3 regions of the Bacillus sp. AC266 genome follow, and region 3 is predicted to be linked to each of the others. Evidence: riboswitches for the same ligand, from Rfam matches in the RefSeq annotation. Region 3 holds a riboswitch; each other region holds the start of a gene.
What was found. Region 3 has a riboswitch for S-adenosylmethionine ahead of AC0IXC_RS27035 (peptide ABC transporter substrate-binding protein). Riboswitches for the same ligand answer to the same signal wherever they lie in the genome.
Positions count from the first base shown of each region.

Region 1 (3,283 bases), on a different contig from region 3:
CGCTCCAATAATTAAAGCTGGCAGCGCTGCACTCGCTCCGAGTATTGTTCCAAGAAGAATCTTTGTGAACGGGATTAATAAAATAATTAAAATAATGAACGGTATAGAACGGAAAATGTTTACGAACGCTCCAATCACCGTATTAATCGCTTTATTTTCCCATAAATTATCTTTCGCTGTCATAAAGAGTAATAGTCCTAAAATAAGTCCTAAAACAAATGTGGCAAGCGCTGCGATTGCCGTCATATATAACGTTTCACCAGTTGCTTCTAACATTTGATTCCAATCAATATTTGCGATTAACTTATCCATGTGCAATCACCTCCAGCTCTACTTGATCTTGATGAATCCCTTCTATTGCTTGCTGGATCGCTGTTTCTTCACCATTTAAATGAACGACTAAACTTCCGTAAGAGCCGTTATTCGTTTGCGCGATATTTCCTTGCAAAATGCTAACTTCTATATCACCGCGCTGCATTAACCTTTGAAGTACCGGTCTTTCTACCGCTTCACCGACAAACTGCAAACGAATTACTTTTCCATCTGGATACTTTTCTATTAAACTTTCAATCGTTTCATTTGTATCTTCAGAATCAGTTAACTGCTGTACAAATCGTTTTGTAATGTCTTGCTGTGGATTACGGAATACGTCAAGTACTGGACCCGTTTCTACGATTTTCCCTTTCTCCATTACAGCAACTCGATTACAAATTTTGCGAATAACGTGCATCTCATGCGTAATCAATACAATTGTTAAGCCGAGACGCTTATTAATATCTAACAATAAATCTAAAATTTGATCTGTCGTTTCCGGATCAAGAGCTGACGTTGCTTCATCACATAAAAGTACTTGTGGATTATTTGCTAACGCTCTTGCAATCCCGACGCGCTGCTTTTGTCCACCACTTAGCTGAGATGGGTACGCGTCTCCTCTTCCTTCTAATCCAACAAGATGAATTAACTCATCGACACGTTTTCTTCTCTCCGCCTTATCGACACCTGCAATTTCAAGTGGGAATGCGATATTTTCACGCACAGTTCGTGACCAAAGTAAGTTGAAATGCTGAAAAATCATTCCGATTTCTTGTCTTGCCTTACGAAGTTCATTTCCAGTAATCGCTGAAATCACACGATTCGCAATTGTAATTTGGCCAGAAGTTGGTTTCTCTAACTGATTAAACAATCTAATTAACGAACTTTTCCCAGCGCCACTATATCCAATAACACCAAATATTTCACCCTTATCTACTTTTAAGTTGGCGTTATCTACAGCAGTGACATCACCGCTTTTTGCCTTATATATTTTCTTTACATTTTCTAATAAAATCATGATGTTCACCCCTTTTTTGTTTAAAAAGCGTAAGCGGCTCGTTTAGAACAAGAGGGCGTTGGAATCCCAGACGTAGAGGCGCTTTTTGCCTCATAGGAAGGGATGAAACGACCGACTGTTCTAGCCGCTGGAGCTGGATTTCATAAAACTTTGGATAGACTCCGCATTTTTTTATTTTTCATGCGTGTAGTCCATCGTTATAGCTCCTCTTATTATTTGAATGTCCTCCGCATTCAAACAACAAAAAACCTTTCCGCTTCTAGAGAAGCAGAAAGGTTTATATGCGTATATAACAACATTATCCCTCTCTCTCATCTCTCAAAGCATTTGCTTTGCAGGAATTGGCACCATTTCAACATAAGTTGACGGTTGCCGGGCTTCACAGGGCACAGTCCCTCCACCTCTCTTAATAAGAGAAATCAGATTAAATTTTCGTCTGATTTAAAATTTATGAAATTGTCTATATTTTATGAATTGAATTGTATCAATATCCACATGCTCTGTCAACAGAAATTTTCGTAAAAAAAGAAACTTCAGAATTTTAAGCTCCGACTGACATCGGTTTACATATATGAAACATCGATTCAACTAATAACATCGTTCGATACGTTCCAGAATATTGTACCCGTCCATCACTCATTAACTTTTGCAACCTCATATTTCCAGTCACTAATTTTTGTACATCCTCTTCCTCTAAACAAACGATTTGTTCCGTTCCTCTCGCCTCTTTCAAAAGTTCTATATAATCTCTTGAAATTTGTAACGAACAGCATTCATCTCCAAAACGAAAATTAACAGTTCTTTCTCCTTGCCTTAAAAGCGGTTCTAAATGATATTGACCATTAGCGTAATTTACAAATGATTGAAGCAAAGAATATAATTTCATCCTAAACCACATCCCTCATATCACTTTCTATTACATACCATTCCCTCTTATTAAAGGGCAATCCTGTTATTTTCGCTCGACAAATACTGTATCTATCACGCATGTCGACATATTTCCCAAGAAATATGTCGAGGCGGCAAAAACTTTGCCGCCTACTTTAATTCCGTATATAAATATTCCACCGAATGAAATGCATATATTTTCTTCATCAGTGTCCCATTTTCAAAAATAAGTAAACACGGTACACTTTCTATCCCATACTCTTTCGCTAAATGCGGGGCATAATTTAAATCTAACATTCCAATTTTCAAATCTTCAATCGTCATCTCAACGACCGTTAACATCTTCTTTGCCAATTGGCATGTTCCACACATTGGTGTATACACATATAACACTGTTTTTTCTTCATTTCCTATTAGGGCTGTAGCTTCGGCACCTGTCCAATCAATCACTTCTATCATTCCTTACCGTAAATATTCTGTATAAACGTCAATGTCTGCTCCCCATAATACATTTGCTAAATGTGAAGAAGGTGCAGTCGCCACCTCGCGATACGAGCGATCAATATAAATATGCTCTGCTTGCGGAAATTCTTTTCGGAATTGTTTCCTTAACTTTTCTCCTGCATCATCAGCATCCACTAGCACATATACGTCCTTATCAAAAAATTGATCAATGAGCTCATCCATTTTCGACAAACCAATTGTACCATTTGTACAAACAATTTCCACTGGTTCACGAATAATAGATTCAATCTTTCTTCTATCCGATTTACCTTCTACAATAATGACTTTTTCCACATAAATCATATGTCATCACCCGATCACCATATACTATACAACCTTTAACTTAGTATATAGTATATTCGTTATTTTCATGTTGTTTCCTGTTTATTTTTGCAAAAGAAAAGCGCAAGCGGCTCGCTCAGATTGCGAGGGGGATGGAGCTTCTGAGGTAGAGGCGCCTTTTGCCTCACAGGAAGACGCGAAGCCACCGAACAATCTAGCCCGCTGGAGCTAGACAATGAAAAGCGCAAGCCGCTCGCTCAGCATGAAGCCTCCATGAAA
Region 1 covers NZ_CEEDEC010000004.1:78,712-81,994, forward strand. Annotated here, with positions in the region: gene AC0IXC_RS17445 (methionine ABC transporter permease) at 1-312, opposite strand, end outside; gene AC0IXC_RS17450 (methionine ABC transporter ATP-binding protein) at 305-1,330, opposite strand; SAM riboswitch class I at 1,639-1,746, opposite strand; gene AC0IXC_RS17455 (hypothetical protein) at 1,872-2,216, opposite strand; gene AC0IXC_RS17460 (thioredoxin family protein) at 2,369-2,677, opposite strand; gene AC0IXC_RS17465 (toprim domain-containing protein) at 2,681-3,025, opposite strand.
Region 1: another riboswitch for S-adenosylmethionine. It lies ahead of AC0IXC_RS17450 (methionine ABC transporter ATP-binding protein); the one in region 3 lies ahead of AC0IXC_RS27035 (peptide ABC transporter substrate-binding protein).

Region 2 (3,283 bases), on a different contig from region 3:
CGAAGCGTTTCTACTACTGAATCATAATCTCTCTTCCCTAAAAATCCTGTAAGAGGGCTATATCCTCCTGTCGCCAAAAGTTCTAAATCACTAAGTGCAATTTTGTCCATCTCGATTTCCTTTACAATGTTCGATATTTCATATGTTTCATCAATGCGGTTTACTAATTCATTTGTTGTACTCATCTTCTTATATCCCTTCTTAGCTTTATTTCAAAATCTATCTCATTGAAAGTGAAGGCCACATTCCGTCTTCATTTTCCCAGCCCATCTTCCATCTCTTGAGTTGCCACCATCACCTACAGGTAATGTACATTTCTCACACCCAATACTCGGATAGCCAACATCATGCAATGGGTTATACGGCAAACTATGTTTATATACATATCGCCAAACTTCTTTCCAAGTCCAATGAATGAGCGGACAAACTTTAATAGATTGAAAACGACGATCTTGATTTATAAACTGTGTATGCTTACGCGTTTCTGATTGTTCCCTTCTTAAGCCTGATATCCACGCTTTTTCCGCTGCTAATGATTTTTCTAACGGTAAAATTTTTCTAATACTACAGCAAAGATTCGGATTACTTTCCCATAACTTCTCTCCATGAAGCTTCGCTTGTTCATCGAGTGTAAGTTCTGGCTGTTTTTCTATAATATTTAATGAAGGAAATCTCTCGCGTACCTTCTTAATTAATTCGTACGTTTCTTGAAAATGAACATTTGTATCCAAAAATACAACTTTAGCAGATGGATTTACTTGGTTTATAAGATGCAATAAAACCATTCCCTCCACCCCAAAGCTACATGCATATACAATTTCATCTTTATATTCGTTATAAGCCCAACTTAATACTGATAGCGCGCCTTTCGTTTCATCTTCTTCAGAAAATGAAACACTATTTTCTTTCCACGTTTCGTACGTCAACATGTTTTTTCCCCCTGTAAAAGCAAAAAGACGGCTTTAACCTATTAAAAATAGATTAAAACCGCCTCTAGTTTTTCTAGTCAGCGCTTTTTACTTTAAACGAACCTTTTCACTTTTTTCTAATTGAATCACTTTTCCATCTTGCACAACAATTGTAATGGAACCATATTTCATATCAGCAAGCATCGCTTGAATTTTCTCAGATACTTCATCAAAATGCTCCCGTACGCTCACGCAAACAGCCCCCCTTTTTATTCATAAAAAAAATCTTTCCCATTTCGAAAAGACTGTTCGGTAATATATTTTACCTTATCTTTCAAAATGGATTCCATTTTGCTGGATTTAGCACCTTGCTTTCTATAAGCAGGTTGCCGAGCTTCGTAGGGCCAGTTCCCTCAGCTTCTCTTGATAAGCTTTGTATTTGTATTTTATCACAATTCTGATTTTTTTCAATCCTAGTTTTCCGATATATTTAATTATTTTTATTTTTTTAAAAGGAGCTGCCTTTACTAGACAACTCCTTCTTTCTCATTCACACCAGCTCTTTAATACGTATGCGATCGTTCCCAATGATATTTTCATATGTTTCACGTTCTACGACAATTTGTGACGTCCCGCCTTTTGCAAAGACGACAGCTGGTCTACGAATACGATTATAATTATTCGCCATCGAGTACCCATATGCCCCCGTGCAAGAAATTGCTAGTAAATCAGAAGAAGCAACTTGCGGTAAGTTAATATCCCAAATCAGCATATCTCCACTTTCACAGCATTTCCCAGCAATCGAAACGAGTTCCTCATTCTTATCATTCCCTCGATTCGCCAACATCGCCTCATAACGGGCTCCGTATAGAGCTGGTCTTAAATTATCTGTCATTCCACCATCGACTGAAACATATTTCCGAATGCCAGGAATCTCTTTCACCGCTCCGACTGTATAAAGTGTTGTTCCAGCATCACCTACGATACTACGACCTGGTTCAATCCATATTTCTGGAAGCGGATATTCACATAATGTAAACTGCTCTCTTATCGTACTTGTTACAGCGTGCACATACGTTTCAAGTGTTAACGGTGTATCTGAATCCGTATAACGTATACCGAAACCTCCGCCCACATTTAATACTTTCATCACATAATGTGTTCGCTCTCTCACTTCTTCTAAAAATTGGCGGAGTACTTCAATTGCTCGAACAAATCCAGCCGTTTCAAATATTTGTGATCCGATGTGCGAGTGAATTCCTAGCACATTATAATTTGATTTTTGCAAGGCAAGCTCAATTGCTTGCATCGCTTGACCATTTGAAACACCAAATCCAAATTTCGAATCCTCTTGACCTGTTGTTATATATTCGTGTGTATGTGCCTCTACTCCAGGCGTTACACGGATTAATATGTTCACAAATTTCCCATGTTGCATTGCTAAATCATGTAAGATTTCTAATTCTAAGAAATTATCTACTACAAAACAACCGATATTCGCCTGAAGAGCCATAATCATTTCTTCTTCTGTTTTATTATTTCCGTGAAAATGAATACGCGATGCCGGAAAACCAGCTTGGAGCGCAGTATATAATTCTCCTCCAGAAACAACATCTAAAGACATATTCTCTTCACGAGCTACTCGGCACATCTCCATGCACAAGAACGCCTTGCTTGCATATGCTACTTGATAAGAGAAACCACTTTCTTTAAAAGCACGATGAAACGCGCGGCACTTTCCTCGAATAGACTCTTCATCGTATACATAAAGTGGTGTTCCGTATTGTTTTGCTAGCTGCGTCGTATCGCACCCACCAATTTCTAAGTGTCCTTGCCCATTGATTCGGCTTGTGCCGTGTAAATACATTTAAATTCCTCCCTTATTTCCTCTAAAACTCATAACCCCAATCTTCTATTCATTGCAGCACGCTTTTAGATAGACAAAAAACGCGCGGAACAATGTTCACACGCGTTTCTTATTAGGAAAAATATATATTGAAAAAATAAACGAGTTGTTATCTCCTCAAAATAAGAAACCGCATCAACATCTCCAAATAGCTCTTCATAAAATAAATCTTATGACAGTACTACATTTATTCAATGCAGTCCCAATATATGAATAAGATGGTTATTCTTATATTTCGGCAATAGTCCCTTTCAACCTATGATCACAGATTCCATTAAATCTCCCATAGCTTACTCTTTCCTATCGCGGCCTCTACCTTTGAGAGTAGATGAGGTAAGTCTATTTAATTTTCAAACATCTAATTGTTGCTATTAACAATACCAAAGGACCATTTTATTTGTCAAACAATTTTTTATATTGTTTTTTTACAGTTTAATTTTGTATCATTTGGTAAGCGCTTTACTGAAAC
Region 2 covers NZ_CEEDEC010000003.1:482,175-485,457, forward strand. Annotated here, with positions in the region: gene sat (sulfate adenylyltransferase) at 1-185, opposite strand, end outside; gene AC0IXC_RS15685 (phosphoadenylyl-sulfate reductase) at 225-929, opposite strand; gene AC0IXC_RS15690 (YezD family protein) at 1,017-1,160, opposite strand; SAM riboswitch class I at 1,233-1,341, opposite strand; gene lysA (diaminopimelate decarboxylase) at 1,459-2,775, opposite strand; lysine riboswitch at 2,956-3,137, opposite strand; gene AC0IXC_RS15700 (DUF3888 domain-containing protein) at 3,227-3,283, opposite strand, start outside.
Region 2: another riboswitch for S-adenosylmethionine. It lies ahead of AC0IXC_RS15690 (YezD family protein); the one in region 3 lies ahead of AC0IXC_RS27035 (peptide ABC transporter substrate-binding protein).

Region 3 (3,283 bases):
CCTCAAAATTCAGTGAAAGCAAAGAAGTTAGGGGGGATCAACTGCCCGTAAAAGCCCGATTGGTGAGGGCTGATTAAAGTTTCACTTTATTTTTCAATTTTTGCCCATTTGAAGTTTAATTGACCTGCAAAGTCTACTTGCACAATGCCTTTCACATAAGAACGCTCTAAATAAGATTCTCCTTTTTGGTAAAGAGGAGCGATAACAGAGTCCCTAAATAAGATTTTTTCTGATGCTAGTAACGCTTCCCAGCGAGCTTTTTCATCACCAGCCAAAGTAGTTTTAACTTTTTCAATTGTGTCATCAAACTCTTTATTAGAGTAATGATCTAAATTGTAAGGGTTATTCGTCGTAAATAGTTCAAGGAATGTAATTGGATCAGCAAAGTCAGGGCTCCAACCGTCAATTCCAATCTCGTAGTCACCTTTTAATAAGAGTGAAACTTGTTGTTTACGTGGTTGCGGTTTTATATTTACCGTTAAGCCATCTAAATTCTTTTCTAGTTGTCCTTTTAGGAACTCACCAGTTTTCTTCTCAAGGTCACCATCACTTGTTAATAATTCTAATGTTATCTTTTCAGAACCAAGTTCTTTTTTTGCTTTCTTCCATAATTCTTGTGCAGATGTTGTATCAACTTTTGTTAAATCGCCGTTTGCAGTACGGAAGTCTTTTCCATCAGGCCCTTTTGCAAAGTTTTTCGGCACGAGACTAAAGGTTGGTGTAGAGCCATCATTTAATAACGTATTTACAAAAGATTTTCGATCAATTGTTTGATCGATTGCTTGGCGTGCAGAAACGTTTTGAAGTACTTTGTTTTGCTGATTCATACGTAAAAACTGTACCCCTACGTTCGGACGTTCTTTAAAGTTAGCATCCTTTTTATATTTATCAACGAAGTCAGATGTTAGTTTTATACGGTCTAATTGTTTGGATTCGAATAAATTTACTTCTGTTGATTTCTCTTTCACAACGTTGAAATTGATTTCTTCGAGTTTGACATTATCTTTATCCCAATAGGTAGGGTTTTTCTTAAATTTAAAGCTTTGTTCATGCTTCCAATCACTTAGTGTAAAAGCTCCGTTGTACAAGATTTTGTTATCTTCTAAAGCGTACTTATCACCTTGTGCTTTAAAGAATTCCTCGTTGATTGGTAGAAATGTTGGGAACGCCGTTAAGCTAATAAAATACGGAACAGGGCGCTCTAATTCTACTTCAAACGTATGGTCATCAACTGCTTTTATACCAAGTTGATCGGATGGGAGTTCTTTGCTATTAATTTTTTTAGCGTTTTTAATATCCAGGAATAAAAAAGCATATTCAGAAGCTGTTGCTGGATCGACAGCTCTTTGCCAAGCGAAGACGAAATCTTTCGCTGTTACAGGTGTGCCGTTCGACCATTTTGAATCTCGTAAATGGAATGTGTATTTCGTTTTATCAGCACTTACTTCATGAGATTTCGCAACGCCAGGAACAGGTTTATTACCTTCACCAAGATTGTATAAACCTTCAAATACGTTTCTCATTACTTGACCAGAATCAGTATCTGTAGCACGAGCCGTATCCATTGTTCGAATCTCAGTAGGTGAAGATAAGTTTAAAACTTGCTTACTAGGTGCCTCATCTTTTGCATTTGCTCCGCTCGCTTCGTTTTTATAACTACCGCAACCAGATAATAAAATACTTACTCCTACAACTGATGCAATACCGGGTACAAACTTCTTTTTCATTTGATTTTCCTCCTAAATAGTTAATAAGATTGGATGATGATGAGGGAAATGAAAAACAAAAAATCCCTCTTTTCGTATTGAGAAAGAGGGATTTTTACGTACAAGTTATGCACCCGTATATAAACGAAGTCCCTCATTCTATCTTTCAAGCATAAAGCTTGCAGGAAGTGGCACAGTATTCAAAATGAACCTGCTGCCGAGGTTTCAAAGGGCCAGTCCCTCCACCTCTCTTGATACAATGAGAATAAATTTTATTAATTTTTGTGTTTCTTTGATAATTCAAAATCTTACACCTTAGATAATGAAGTGTCAATCAAATGGAATATAGTTCAAATTTTCAGTTTTATTAAAAATAAAAAAACCACTGCATATGGCAGTGGTTTCCCTACTAGAAGTTAAAGTTATCTGGATCTGGACCAACGCGATGATTTTCATTTAAAGCTTGAATTGCTTTCATATCATCCGAGCTTAATTCAAAGTCAAAGATGTTTGCATTTTCAATAATGCGGTGTTCTTTAATAGACTTAGGGATTGTTACAACTTCATTTTGTAGATCCCAACGTAAAATAACTTGTGCAGTCGATTTATTATATTTCGTAGCGATTTCTTGTAATGTTGGGTGATTAAGTAGCTGCCCCTGCATTAATGGTGACCAAGCTTCAAGCTGGATGTTATGTTCTTTACAGAAGGCATGTAATTCTTCTTGTGCTAAACGTGGGTGGTATTCCACTTGGTTAACCATTGGTTTAATTTCTGCAATTTCAAATACGTCTTGCAAATGGTGAATATGGAAATTACTCACACCGATAGCACGAACACGACCATCTTTATAAAGCTGCTCTAAAGCTTTCCATGATTCAGTGTATTTTCCTTTTACAGGCCAATGTACTAAATATAGATCTAAATATTCTAGACCTAATTTTTCTAATGTAGTTTCAAATGCTTGTAGTGTTGACTCGTAACCTTGATCACTATTCCACACTTTTGAAGTGATGAATAACTCTTCACGAGGAATACCAGATTCTTGAATTGCCTGTCCAACGCCTTCTTCGTTTTTATATATCGCAGCAGTATCGATACTACGGTATCCATTTTTTATAGCTGCTTTTACAGAATCAATTACTTCTGTACCATCTTCAACTTTAAAAACACCCAAGCCGAACCAAGGCATTTTCACGCCGTTATGTAATGTTGTATAGTCGTTTAAACTTGTTAAAGTCATATTAATTCCCCCTAGCTTTTTTATTGGTCGCTTCAACTGCTTGTTGAATGACTTCTGAAAAATTATTTTCATATAGAACTTTTAAGCCTTCAGCCGTTGAACCTCCTGGTGTTGTTACTTGTTCGCGGAGCATAGCTGGATCCTGATTTTGCTGGAGCATAGCGGCAGAGCCAGCAATCATTTGAATGACAAGGTGTTTTGCTGTTTCCTCATCAATACCATAGCTTTTCGTTGCTTCAATTAAACCTTCAGCAAAGTGATAGAGAAAAGCGGGTGCACTACCAGTAACTGCGGTAAGTTGGTGAACTTCCTCTTCGGTACAAAACTGTGAGGT
Region 3 covers NZ_CEEDEC010000010.1:35,427-38,709, forward strand. Annotated here, with positions in the region: gene AC0IXC_RS27035 (peptide ABC transporter substrate-binding protein) at 87-1,727, opposite strand; SAM riboswitch class I at 1,863-1,967, opposite strand; gene AC0IXC_RS27040 (aldo/keto reductase) at 2,116-2,949, opposite strand; gene proC (pyrroline-5-carboxylate reductase) at 2,951-3,283, opposite strand, start outside.